DNA from 3 places in the Bacillus sp. CPT56D-587-MTF genome. Region 1 is predicted to be linked to each of the others. Evidence: a T-box and tRNA genes for the amino acid it is inferred to sense, from the RefSeq annotation. Region 1 holds a T-box; the other regions hold tRNA genes.
The links. The T-box of region 1 lies ahead of serS (serine--tRNA ligase). A T-box ahead of a tRNA ligase gene usually reads a tRNA of that ligase, here a tRNA-Ser.
Positions count from the first base shown of each region.

Region 2: it has a tRNA-Ser gene. The T-box ahead of serS (serine--tRNA ligase) is inferred to sense a tRNA for this amino acid. The anticodon was not compared.
Region 3: it has a tRNA-Ser gene. The T-box ahead of serS (serine--tRNA ligase) is inferred to sense a tRNA for this amino acid. The anticodon was not compared.

Region 1 is NZ_JBYTEF010000001.1:5,168,921-5,172,640, forward strand. Features, by position in the region: partial or broken gene AC3WVZ_RS26915 (IS1182-like element ISBth7 family transposase) at 1-45, shown strand, start outside; gene AC3WVZ_RS26920 (sigma factor-like helix-turn-helix DNA-binding protein) at 175-567, opposite strand; tRNA gene AC3WVZ_RS26925 (tRNA-Ser) at 734-826, opposite strand; gene serS (serine--tRNA ligase) at 981-2,255, opposite strand; T-box leader at 2,307-2,528, opposite strand; gene pdxT (pyridoxal 5'-phosphate synthase glutaminase subunit PdxT) at 2,583-3,173, opposite strand; gene pdxS (pyridoxal 5'-phosphate synthase lyase subunit PdxS) at 3,192-3,720, opposite strand, start outside.
Region 2 is NZ_JBYTEF010000001.1:125,269-128,988, forward strand. Features, by position in the region: rRNA gene AC3WVZ_RS00625 (23S ribosomal RNA) at 1-1,136, shown strand, start outside; rRNA gene rrf (5S ribosomal RNA) at 1,237-1,352, shown strand; tRNA gene AC3WVZ_RS00635 (tRNA-Asn) at 1,361-1,435, shown strand; tRNA gene AC3WVZ_RS00640 (tRNA-Ser) at 1,438-1,529, shown strand; tRNA gene AC3WVZ_RS00645 (tRNA-Glu) at 1,547-1,621, shown strand; tRNA gene AC3WVZ_RS00650 (tRNA-Val) at 1,626-1,701, shown strand; tRNA gene AC3WVZ_RS00655 (tRNA-Met) at 1,728-1,804, shown strand; tRNA gene AC3WVZ_RS00660 (tRNA-Asp) at 1,808-1,883, shown strand; tRNA gene AC3WVZ_RS00665 (tRNA-Phe) at 1,893-1,968, shown strand; tRNA gene AC3WVZ_RS00670 (tRNA-Thr) at 1,987-2,062, shown strand; tRNA gene AC3WVZ_RS00675 (tRNA-Tyr) at 2,073-2,156, shown strand; tRNA gene AC3WVZ_RS00680 (tRNA-Trp) at 2,164-2,237, shown strand; tRNA gene AC3WVZ_RS00685 (tRNA-His) at 2,257-2,332, shown strand; tRNA gene AC3WVZ_RS00690 (tRNA-Gln) at 2,396-2,470, shown strand; tRNA gene AC3WVZ_RS00695 (tRNA-Gly) at 2,476-2,550, shown strand; tRNA gene AC3WVZ_RS00700 (tRNA-Cys) at 2,565-2,635, shown strand; tRNA gene AC3WVZ_RS00705 (tRNA-Leu) at 2,646-2,727, shown strand; gene AC3WVZ_RS00710 (DUF3884 family protein) at 2,938-3,258, opposite strand; gene AC3WVZ_RS00715 (YebC/PmpR family DNA-binding transcriptional regulator) at 3,610-3,720, shown strand, end outside.
Region 3 is NZ_JBYTEF010000001.1:4,524,438-4,528,157, reverse strand. Features, by position in the region: rRNA gene AC3WVZ_RS23440 (23S ribosomal RNA) at 1-527, shown strand, start outside; rRNA gene rrf (5S ribosomal RNA) at 629-744, shown strand; tRNA gene AC3WVZ_RS23430 (tRNA-Val) at 749-824, shown strand; tRNA gene AC3WVZ_RS23425 (tRNA-Thr) at 829-904, shown strand; tRNA gene AC3WVZ_RS23420 (tRNA-His) at 914-989, shown strand; tRNA gene AC3WVZ_RS23415 (tRNA-Leu) at 1,012-1,092, shown strand; tRNA gene AC3WVZ_RS23410 (tRNA-Gly) at 1,122-1,196, shown strand; tRNA gene AC3WVZ_RS23405 (tRNA-Leu) at 1,213-1,301, shown strand; tRNA gene AC3WVZ_RS23400 (tRNA-Arg) at 1,305-1,378, shown strand; tRNA gene AC3WVZ_RS23395 (tRNA-Pro) at 1,389-1,462, shown strand; tRNA gene AC3WVZ_RS23390 (tRNA-Ala) at 1,479-1,551, shown strand; tRNA gene AC3WVZ_RS23385 (tRNA-Met) at 1,572-1,648, shown strand; tRNA gene AC3WVZ_RS23380 (tRNA-Ile) at 1,653-1,729, shown strand; tRNA gene AC3WVZ_RS23375 (tRNA-Ser) at 1,747-1,839, shown strand; tRNA gene AC3WVZ_RS23370 (tRNA-Met) at 1,867-1,943, shown strand; tRNA gene AC3WVZ_RS23365 (tRNA-Asp) at 1,947-2,022, shown strand; tRNA gene AC3WVZ_RS23360 (tRNA-Phe) at 2,035-2,110, shown strand; tRNA gene AC3WVZ_RS23355 (tRNA-Thr) at 2,125-2,200, shown strand; tRNA gene AC3WVZ_RS23350 (tRNA-Lys) at 2,211-2,286, shown strand; tRNA gene AC3WVZ_RS23345 (tRNA-Gly) at 2,300-2,370, shown strand; tRNA gene AC3WVZ_RS23340 (tRNA-Ile) at 2,381-2,457, shown strand; tRNA gene AC3WVZ_RS23335 (tRNA-Asn) at 2,465-2,539, shown strand; tRNA gene AC3WVZ_RS23330 (tRNA-Ser) at 2,547-2,637, shown strand; tRNA gene AC3WVZ_RS23325 (tRNA-Glu) at 2,643-2,714, shown strand; gene AC3WVZ_RS23320 (L-lactate dehydrogenase) at 3,462-3,720, shown strand, end outside.

The sequences.
Region 1 (3,720 bases):
ATAGCCCTCCACCTGACCAAAAAGGGTCAGGTGGAGGGCTATTTTTTAAAATTCTATTATTTTATGTTGTTTTTATTCGCTAAAATCAAAAAAGATTCCAGAGTGTTGGGAACCCTAAAGGGTTTCCCAACACTCTGAAAAAACCCGTGCATATGCACGGGTTTTCCTATTAAATTACTTCTTCTTTGTTGGAGCAATAATTTCACTCTCAGGTTTTCCTGCGTTAATGCGCTGACGAACAGTACTTGTACTAATATCGTATGCTTCAGCAATCTCTTTAACAGTCATTTCTTTCCCGTTAATTACTGCCGTTAATACTTTACCTGTACGTTTTGGAGCTGCTTCTTTCTTTACAGCTGCTTTTTTAACTTGTTTTGGCGCCTCTACTTTACTCGTAGCTGGTTTTACATCACAAGTACAACCACAAAGTTTACGGAATGTATCATCACTAATAATGCGTGATACGTTTGCACCACTGTTTAAAATTCTATTGTTCTTACAGACAGGACATTGTACATAATATAAAGTTTTTCCATCTAAAGGAAACGTTTGTATAATAAGATCCATGTTGACTCCTTTCATATCTATGAAGATAATCATCGGAATATGAGTGTGTAATAAGGACAAAATTACCTTACACCATACTTTATGATTGGTTTTAAAATAAAAACTCGTTACGTGTTGGTAACGAGTTCTCCAATCTCCACTTATATGCGCTGTTGTCAATTATATCTGGAGGAGGTAGAGGGATTCGAACCCCCGCGCGACTCTCGCCGCCTGTCGGTTTTCAAGACCGATCCCTTCAGCCAGACTTGGGTATACCTCCATATTGACATCAAATATAATATCAAAAGAAAAACAGTTAGTCAACCCTACTAAAATAAATTATGAGGAAAGGAAAATTTTACTTTCCCCTTCCTACATTACAGTACTGACAACGCTCATAATTACCAATCACTCATACCGATGAATGTTTAAATTTACTTAATAACTGTTTTTCCTCCCATATAAGGGCGAAGAACTTCTGGAATTATAATTGTACCATCTTCTTGTTGGTAGTTCTCTAAAATAGCTGCAACCGTACGTCCAATTGCAAGACCAGATCCATTTAATGTATGAACATGTTCTGGTTTTCCATTTGGTTCACGGCGGAAACGGATATTTGCACGTCTCGCTTGGAAAGCTTCAAAATTACTACAAGAAGAAATTTCACGATATGTGCCATAGCTTGGAATCCATACTTCAATATCGTATTTCTTCGCTGCTGTAAATCCTAAATCGCCTGTGCACATGCTCATAACGCGATATGGCAACTCTAATAATTGTAACACGCGTTCTGCATCATTTGTTAACTTTTCTAACTCTTCATAAGAATCTTCTGGTTTTACGAACTTCACAAGCTCTACTTTATTGAACTGATGCTGGCGAATTAAACCACGTGTATCACGCCCAGCTGAACCTGCTTCAGAACGGAAGCAAGAGCTAAATGCAGCATATCTTATAGGCAATTGCTCTTTATTTAAAATCTCATCACGATGCATATTCGTTACAGGTACTTCAGCTGTTGGAATTAAGAAGTAATCTTCACTTTCAATACGGAATGCATCTTCTTCAAACTTTGGAAGTTGTCCTGTTCCTGTCATACTTGCACGGTTTACCATATATGGAGGTAATACTTCTTCATATCCATGCTCATCAGTATGAAGATCAAGCATAAAGCTAATTAAAGCACGCTCTAATCTTGCACCAGCACCTTTGTAAAATACGAAGCGGCTTCCTGTTACTTTCCCAGCGCGTTCAAAATCTAAAATTCCTAAATCAGTAGCAAGATCCCAATGTGGTTTTGGCTCATAAGTAAATTCTTTCACTTCTCCCCAAGTACGTGCTACTACATTATCATCCTCTGTTTCACCAACTGGAGCAGATTCATGAGGGATATTTGGAATAGATAACATTAATCTTTCTAAGTCTTCTTCAACTGTACGAAGTTCGTTATCAAGATCCTTTACTTTTTCTCCCACTTCACGCATTTCTAAAATTAGAGCTTCTGCATCTTTCTTTTCGCGCTTTAATACAGAAATTTGTTGAGATACTTCGTTACGTTTACTTTTTAATTCTTCTGTCTGAACAAGTAGTTCTCTTCTTCTCGTATCCAATTCTTCAAAACGTCCGAAATCAGTTAAATCTTCGCCTCTATGCTGTAATTTCGCTTTTACTTCTTCAAAGTTTGTACGTAAAAATTTAATATCAAGCATTATATACTCCTCCTTTTATTTTATAAAACACAAAAAACTCCCGTCCCTATATAAAGGGACGGGAGTTAACCCGCGTTGCCACCCTAGTTGAAAGCATTACCGCTTTCCTCTCAAGTAGAAATAACGGCTCTTCACCGGGAATGCTTACTAATCCAAAAGATATTCCACATTCCATTCCAGGATGGATTCACAAACTGTTTCTATCGATTTCCACCAACCATCGACTCTCTATAAGAAACGACATTTGTTACTATTTCCTATCAACACGCTTATTTTATAAAATTGTTACCATCAATTTACTATAATCTTATACAAGTTGCAAGTTACTTATACAACTTTTTTCATTTTCGCTTCTTTTACCATTTCAACAAAGTATGCTGTCACACGATGATCATCTGTTAATTCCGGATGGAATGAAGCAGCTAAAAACTGATCTTGTCTTACCGCTACCATTCGGTCACCATGCTTAGAAAGCACTTCAACATTATCAGCTACTTCTACAACATACGGCGCACGGATAAATACACCAACGAAGTCTTCACCCACGCCTTCAATTGAAAGCGCAGCCTCAAAACTATCCTTTTGGCGTCCGAACGCATTGCGCTCAACTGTAATATCCATAGCACCAATATGTGCTTCTTCATAGCCAATAAGTGTTTTCGCAAGAAGAATCATCCCTGCACATGTACCAAACATTGGTTTACCAGACTTTGCAAATGTACGAAGTGGTTCCATGAAAGCATACTTATCAATAAGACGGCGCATTGTTGTACTTTCACCGCCCGGTAAAATAAGACCATCAATCTCTTCAAGTTGCTCTATACGCTTTACAACAACAGCTTCTGCACCACTTGCTTCAACTGATTTTACATGCTCACGAACTGCACCTTGAAGACCTAGTACACCGATTTTCACCATTTTAAAGTTCTCCTTTAATTACCATCCACGCTCTTGCATGCGTTGTTCTGGTAATAACGTTGAAATTTCGACACCCTTCATTGCATTACCTAATCCTTTAGAAAGGCTTGCAATTAGTTCGTAATCTTCATAATGAGTCGTTGCTTCAACGATTGCACGTGCAAATTTCTCTGGGTTTTCTGATTTGAAGATACCAGATCCAACAAATACCCCATCAGCACCAAGTTGCATCATTAATGCTGCATCTGCTGGTGTTGCTACACCACCTGCCGCAAAGTTTACAACTGGTAAGCGACCAAGACGTTTAATTTCAAGTAATACTTCGTAAGGAGCGCCAGTATTTTTTGCATATGTCATTAACTCATCTTCACGTAGACTCGCAACTTGACGGATTTCTGCATTGACTTGGCGCATATGACGCACTGCCTCTACAATGTTTCCTGTTCCTGGTTCACCTTTTGTACGAAGCATAGATGCACCTTCTGCAATACGACGTGCAGCTTCTCCGATATCACGGCAACCACATACAAATGGAACTGTGTAATCA
Region 2 (3,720 bases), 5.0 Mb from region 1:
GCCCAAGCGACTGTTTAGCAAAAACACAGCTCTCTGCGAAGCCGTAAGGCGAAGTATAGGGGGTGACACCTGCCCGGTGCTGGAAGGTTAAGGAGAGGGGTTAGCGTAAGCGAAGCTCTGAACTGAAGCCCCAGTAAACGGCGGCCGTAACTATAACGGTCCTAAGGTAGCGAAATTCCTTGTCGGGTAAGTTCCGACCCGCACGAAAGGTGTAACGATTTGGGCACTGTCTCAACCAGAGACTCGGTGAAATTATAGTACCTGTGAAGATGCAGGTTACCCGCGACAGGACGGAAAGACCCCGTGGAGCTTTACTGTAGCCTGATATTGAATTTTGGTACAGTTTGTACAGGATAGGCGGGAGCCATTGAAACCGGAGCGCTAGCTTCGGTGGAGGCGCTGGTGGGATACCGCCCTGACTGTATTGAAATTCTAACCTACGGGTCTTATCGACCCGGGAGACAGTGTCAGGTGGGCAGTTTGACTGGGGCGGTCGCCTCCTAAAGTGTAACGGAGGCGCCCAAAGGTTCCCTCAGAATGGTTGGAAATCATTCGTAGAGTGCAAAGGCATAAGGGAGCTTGACTGCGAGACCTACAAGTCGAGCAGGGACGAAAGTCGGGCTTAGTGATCCGGTGGTTCCGCATGGAAGGGCCATCGCTCAACGGATAAAAGCTACCCCGGGGATAACAGGCTTATCTCCCCCAAGAGTCCACATCGACGGGGAGGTTTGGCACCTCGATGTCGGCTCATCGCATCCTGGGGCTGTAGTCGGTCCCAAGGGTTGGGCTGTTCGCCCATTAAAGCGGTACGCGAGCTGGGTTCAGAACGTCGTGAGACAGTTCGGTCCCTATCCGTCGTGGGCGTAGGAAATTTGAGAGGAGCTGTCCTTAGTACGAGAGGACCGGGATGGACGCACCGCTGGTGTACCAGTTGTTCTGCCAAGGGCATAGCTGGGTAGCTATGTGCGGAAGGGATAAGTGCTGAAAGCATCTAAGCATGAAGCCCCCCTCAAGATGAGATTTCCCATAGCGTAAGCTAGTAAGATCCCTGAAAGATGATCAGGTTGATAGGTTCGAGGTGGAAGCATGGTGACATGTGGAGCTGACGAATACTAATAGATCGAGGACTTAACCATATAATATGTAGCAATGTTATCTAGTTTTGAGAGAACATAAAAAACTTGTTGACTTTTAAAGTAAATAAGTTATAATAATGATTGTCTCAAAAGAATAATGTCTGGTAATGATGGCAGAGAGGTCACACCCGTTCCCATACCGAACACGGAAGTTAAGCTCTCTAGCGCCGATGGTAGTTGGGACCTTGTCCCTGTGAGAGTAGGACGTTGCCAGGCAATATTATTCCGCAGTAGCTCAGCGGTAGAGCTATCGGCTGTTAACCGATCGGTCGTAGGTTCGATTCCTACCTGCGGAGCCATTGGAGAGCTGTCCGAGTTGGCCGAAGGAGCACGATTGGAAATCGTGTATACGTCACAAGCGTATCAAGGGTTCGAATCCCTTGCTCTCCGCCATAGGATTTATAATATTTGGCCCGTTGGTCAAGTGGTTAAGACACCGCCCTTTCACGGCGGTAACACGGGTTCGAATCCCGTACGGGTCACCACTTTGGAGGATTAGCTCAGCTGGGAGAGCACCTGCCTTACAAGCAGGGGGTCGGCGGTTCGATCCCGTCATCCTCCACCATATAAATTTTATATGAATAGTATTATCGCGGGGTGGAGCAGCACGGTAGCTCGTCGGGCTCATAACCCGAAGGTCGCAGGTTCAAATCCTGTCCCCGCAACCAAATGGTCCCGTGGTGTAGTGGTTAACATGCCTGCCTGTCACGCAGGAGATCGCCGGTTCGACCCCGGTCGGGACCGCCATTTTAATAAGGCTCGGTAGCTCAGTCGGTAGAGCAGAGGACTGAAAATCCTCGTGTCGGCGGTTCGATTCCGTCCCGAGCCACCATTTATTTTAATAAAATACGCCGGCTTAGCTCAATTGGTAGAGCAACTGACTTGTAATCAGTAGGTTGGGGGTTCAAGTCCTCTAGCCGGCACCATGTAAGTTTCGGAGGGGTAGCGAAGTGGCTAAACGCGGCGGACTGTAAATCCGCTCCTTCGGGTTCGGCAGTTCGAATCTGCCCCCCTCCACCATTTACATAGGGGCATAGTTTAAAGGTAGAACTGAGGTCTCCAAAACCTCCAGTGTGGGTTCGATTCCTACTGCCCCTGCCAAATATATTTACACAACATGGCGGTTGTGGCGAAGTGGTTAACGCACCGGATTGTGGCTCCGGCATTCGTGGGTTCGATTCCCATCAGTCGCCCCATTTTTATTTTAAAAATTACAAATAATCTAATGGATACTTACATATAATTAAGTAAGAATTCGATGGGCTATAGCCAAGCGGTAAGGCAACGGACTTTGACTCCGTCATGCGCTGGTTCGAATCCAGCTAGCCCAGCCATTTTTGCGGAAGTAGTTCAGTGTTAGAATACAACCTTGCCAAGGTTGGGGTCGCGGGTTCGAATCCCGTCTTCCGCTCCAATAAAATTTAATATGGCGGCATAGCCAAGTGGTAAGGCAGAGGTCTGCAAAACCTTTATCACCGGTTCAAATCCGGTTGCCGCCTTTTCTTTTGTGCCGATGTGGCGGAATTGGCAGACGCGCACGACTCAAAATCGTGTTCCTTCGGGAGTGTCGGTTCGACCCCGACCATCGGTATCATGAACGGCGTAATAAAAGACTCTACACCAAATGTGTAGAGTCTTTTTATGTTTTCATCATACTATAAAATAAGCAAAAATGGTGTGTTGGTGAAATGGTTATAAATGATTAAGGTAAACTTATTCATTTAGTACATGCGATACAGTTGGGGAAAGCTACAAAACAATAAAGGGATAAATTTTTATCCCTTTATATAATTTCATTATTTTATAGAGAATTTCTCCAACCTGGTGACATGAAGTTAAATCCGACGCCACCAGTAGATATTAGTACATGATCAGCTGTTAATTTCGTAATTTCTAAGAACTTCTTTTCAAACTCTTCTCTGTTGTATTTGTACATAGTTGAGTGGCATGACCACATGTGCGTTGAAGTACTCAACCAGTCTCCTAATTCCTTTAATTCAGGAAACGACTCAAATCGAATTGGTTCATCTAATTTCATGAATCTCACTTGATAGATAGTTGGGTTTAACTTCTCTCCTATTCCTTTAAAAGCATGTGATTTTTTGTCTTTGGAATGTGTCATAATTCACCCTCCATCTTTTCTTCAAATTTTTTCCTATTTTTATTATACAACAATAGAAAACAATTATGGGAATAATATGGAAATGTTTATTGGCAATATAAAAAGACTGTAACAGAAATGTTAGAGTCTTTTTGTTAAATTATACTATGTGCTTCTAAAATTCGTAATAAACGTAGGAATTCATGTATAATATAACTTGTCGAAAGAACAAAATGATAGTGATTTATATTATGTCTGTAATATGAATCAAAAATGAACTTTTTATATTTCTTTTAAAAATGTGTTGAACACACATTATATTTCATATTAATATTTTTATGTAGATTTAAAACGGGAAAGAGAGTGGAAAGTATGGGCCGTAAATGGAACAATATTAAAGACAAAAAAGCATCAAAAGATGCAAATACAAGCCGTATATACGCGAAATTTGGGCGTGAAATTTATGTGGCAGCAAAACAAGGC
Region 3 (3,720 bases), 640 kb from region 1:
ACGAAAGTCGGGCTTAGTGATCCGGTGGTTCCGCATGGAAGGGCCATCGCTCAACGGATAAAAGCTACCCCGGGGATAACAGGCTTATCTCCCCCAAGAGTCCACATCGACGGGGAGGTTTGGCACCTCGATGTCGGCTCATCGCATCCTGGGGCTGTAGTCGGTCCCAAGGGTTGGGCTGTTCGCCCATTAAAGCGGTACGCGAGCTGGGTTCAGAACGTCGTGAGACAGTTCGGTCCCTATCCGTCGTGGGCGTAGGAAATTTGAGAGGAGCTGTCCTTAGTACGAGAGGACCGGGATGGACGCACCGCTGGTGTACCAGTTGTTCTGCCAAGGGCATAGCTGGGTAGCTATGTGCGGAAGGGATAAGTGCTGAAAGCATCTAAGCATGAAGCCCCCCTCAAGATGAGATTTCCCATAGCGTAAGCTAGTAAGATCCCTGAAAGATGATCAGGTTGATAGGTTCGAGGTGGAAGCATGGTGACATGTGGAGCTGACGAATACTAATAGATCGAGGACTTAACCATATAATATGTAGCAATGTTATCTAGTTTTGAAAGAATATAAAAAACTTGTTGACTTTCGAAAGTAAATGAGTTTTTTATATTCTTGTCTTAAATGAATACAGTCTGGTAATGATGGCAGAGAGGTCACACCCGTTCCCATACCGAACACGGAAGTTAAGCTCTCTAGCGCCGATGGTAGTTGGGACCTTGTCCCTGTGAGAGTAGGACGTTGCCAGGCAAATGGAGGATTAGCTCAGCTGGGAGAGCACCTGCCTTACAAGCAGGGGGTCGGCGGTTCGATCCCGTCATCCTCCACCATTTAGCCGACTTAGCTCAATTGGTAGAGCAACTGACTTGTAATCAGTAGGTTGGGGGTTCAAGTCCTCTAGTCGGCACCAGAAATCATGGCGGTTGTGGCGAAGTGGTTAACGCACCGGATTGTGGCTCCGGCATTCGTGGGTTCGATTCCCATCAGTCGCCCCATTTTTCTTAAATAAATTAATATGCGGGTGTGGCGGAATTGGCAGACGCACCAGACTTAGGATTTGGCGCCTTTGGCGTGGGGGTTCGACTCCCTTCACCCGCACTTTTAATTAAATAACTCATACATGTCTTGCGGAAGTAGTTCAGTGGTAGAATACAACCTTGCCAAGGTTGGGGTCGCGGGTTCGAATCCCGTCTTCCGCTCCAATTTTCAATATGACATGCCGGGGTGGCGGAACAGGCAGACGCACAGGACTTAAAATCCTGCGGTGGGTGACCACCGTGCGGGTTCGACCCCCGCCCTCGGCACCATATGCGCCCGTAGCTCAATTGGATAGAGCGTTTGACTACGGATCAAGAGGTTAGGGGTTCGACTCCTCTCGGGCGCGCTTTTATTAACGGGAAGTGGCTCAGCTTGGTAGAGCACCTGGTTTGGGACCAGGGGGTCGCAGGTTCAAATCCTGTCTTCCCGATATTCCTAAAAAACATGGGGCCTTAGCTCAGCTGGGAGAGCGCCTGCCTTGCACGCAGGAGGTCAGCGGTTCGATCCCGCTAGGCTCCACTTATATTAATATCATTTATGGCGGTGTAGCTCAGCTGGCTAGAGCGTACGGTTCATACCCGTGAGGTCGGGGGTTCGATCCCCTCCGCCGCTACCATAAAGGACCTTTAGCTCAGCTGGTTAGAGCAGACGGCTCATAACCGTCCGGTCGTAGGTTCGAGTCCTACAAGGTCCACCATTAGACGTATATATCTCGGAGGTATACCCAAGTTCGGCTGAAGGGATCGGTCTTGAAAACCGACAGGCGGCGAGAGTCGCGCGGGGGTTCGAATCCCTCTACCTCCTCCATTTTTTCTAAAGTAAATATTTTATCATCGCGGGGTGGAGCAGCACGGTAGCTCGTCGGGCTCATAACCCGAAGGTCGCAGGTTCAAATCCTGTCCCCGCAACCAAATGGTCCCGTGGTGTAGTGGTTAACATGCCTGCCTGTCACGCAGGAGATTGCCGGTTCGACCCCGGTCGGGACCGCCATTTTTACATAAAGGCTCGGTAGCTCAGTCGGTAGAGCAGAGGACTGAAAATCCTCGTGTCGGCGGTTCGATTCCGTCCCGAGCCACCATTTTGAAAACGCAAGCCGACTTAGCTCAATTGGTAGAGCAACTGACTTGTAATCAGTAGGTTGGGGGTTCAAGTCCTCTAGTCGGCACCACTTTCAAAATGAGCCATTAGCTCAGTTGGTAGAGCATCTGACTTTTAATCAGAGGGTCGAAGGTTCGAGTCCTTCATGGCTCACCATTTACAATTTAATGCGGGTGTAGTTTAGTGGTAAAACAAGAGCCTTCCAAGCTCTGGTCGAGAGTTCGATTCTCTTCACCCGCTTTTCAATTATGGGCCTATAGCTCAGCTGGTTAGAGCGCACGCCTGATAAGCGTGAGGTCGATGGTTCGAGTCCATTTAGGCCCACCATAATTGTTCCGCAGTAGCTCAGTGGTAGAGCTATCGGCTGTTAACCGATCGGTCGTAGGTTCGAGTCCTACCTGCGGAGCCATATTTATAGAGAAGTACCCAAGTGGCTCAAGGGGCTCCCCTGCTAAGGGAGTAGATCGCGAACGCGGTGCGAGGGTTCGAATCCCTTCTTCTCTGCCAGAACTGGCCCGTTGGTCAAGTGGTTAAGACACCGCCCTTTCACGGCGGTAACACGGGTTCGAATCCCGTACGGGTCATACTAAAAGAGATAGCATAATCTGCTATCTCTTTTTTGTTGTATAAAAATGGACTTTGGATAGTCTGCTTTTTTATGCAATAGAAGAAATATGAAGTATTCGCTGTTGCAGTTGGGTACATAGAGAGCCGTAAATACAATCATGTTAATTATTTGGACCTGTATGAATATGAAGGAATTAACTTCAACTTGAACTTTTACCCCAGCTGTATGGCTGTAGCCTCCTACACTTGGAGAAACCGATGAAAATGCATCTGGGAGCTACTGTGGAAAATAAATAATATATAGAAGAAGCTGCTTTCTCTCAATAGCTGTGATCTACTGAAGACAGCTTTTTTATGTTGTCAGTATTGTCGAGTTTTGTCGGTAAGTCGATATATTGCAAAAATCGCTGATATAATTTGAGTTACGATCGATAAATTTTAATAATCGCTGATATATTTGGAGTTACGGTCGATATATTCTAAAAATCGCTGGTATAATTTCACTTACCGACAAAAACCACAAGAAAATCCCTTTCACAATCTAAAGAAAACGCCTCCATTGAAATGGATTCCACACCTATTCCAATAACTTTACACTCTATGTGAAAAAGTTCACAAATAGGTCATAATTTGTGAAGTAATTCACAATAATACGTGCTACAATATGAATGTAAAGAAGTTAAACAACATTAAATTAGTATTTTAATTAATTACTTAAACAATCATAAAAAAATATACGTGAACAATAGAGAGGGGAAATTACCATGAAAAAAGGTATCAATCGTGTAGTATTAGTAGGAACAGGAGCTGTAGGTTGTAGTTACGCTTACTCAATGATCAACCAAGGTGTAGCTGAAGAATTCGTATTAGTAGATGTTAATGAAGCAAAAGCAGAAGGGGAAGCAATGGACTTAAGCCATGCGGTACCATTCTCTCCATCACCAACAAAAGTTTGGAGCGGTAGCTATGCAGATTGTAAAGATGCAGATTTAGTTGTTATCACTGCTGGGTTACCACAAAAGC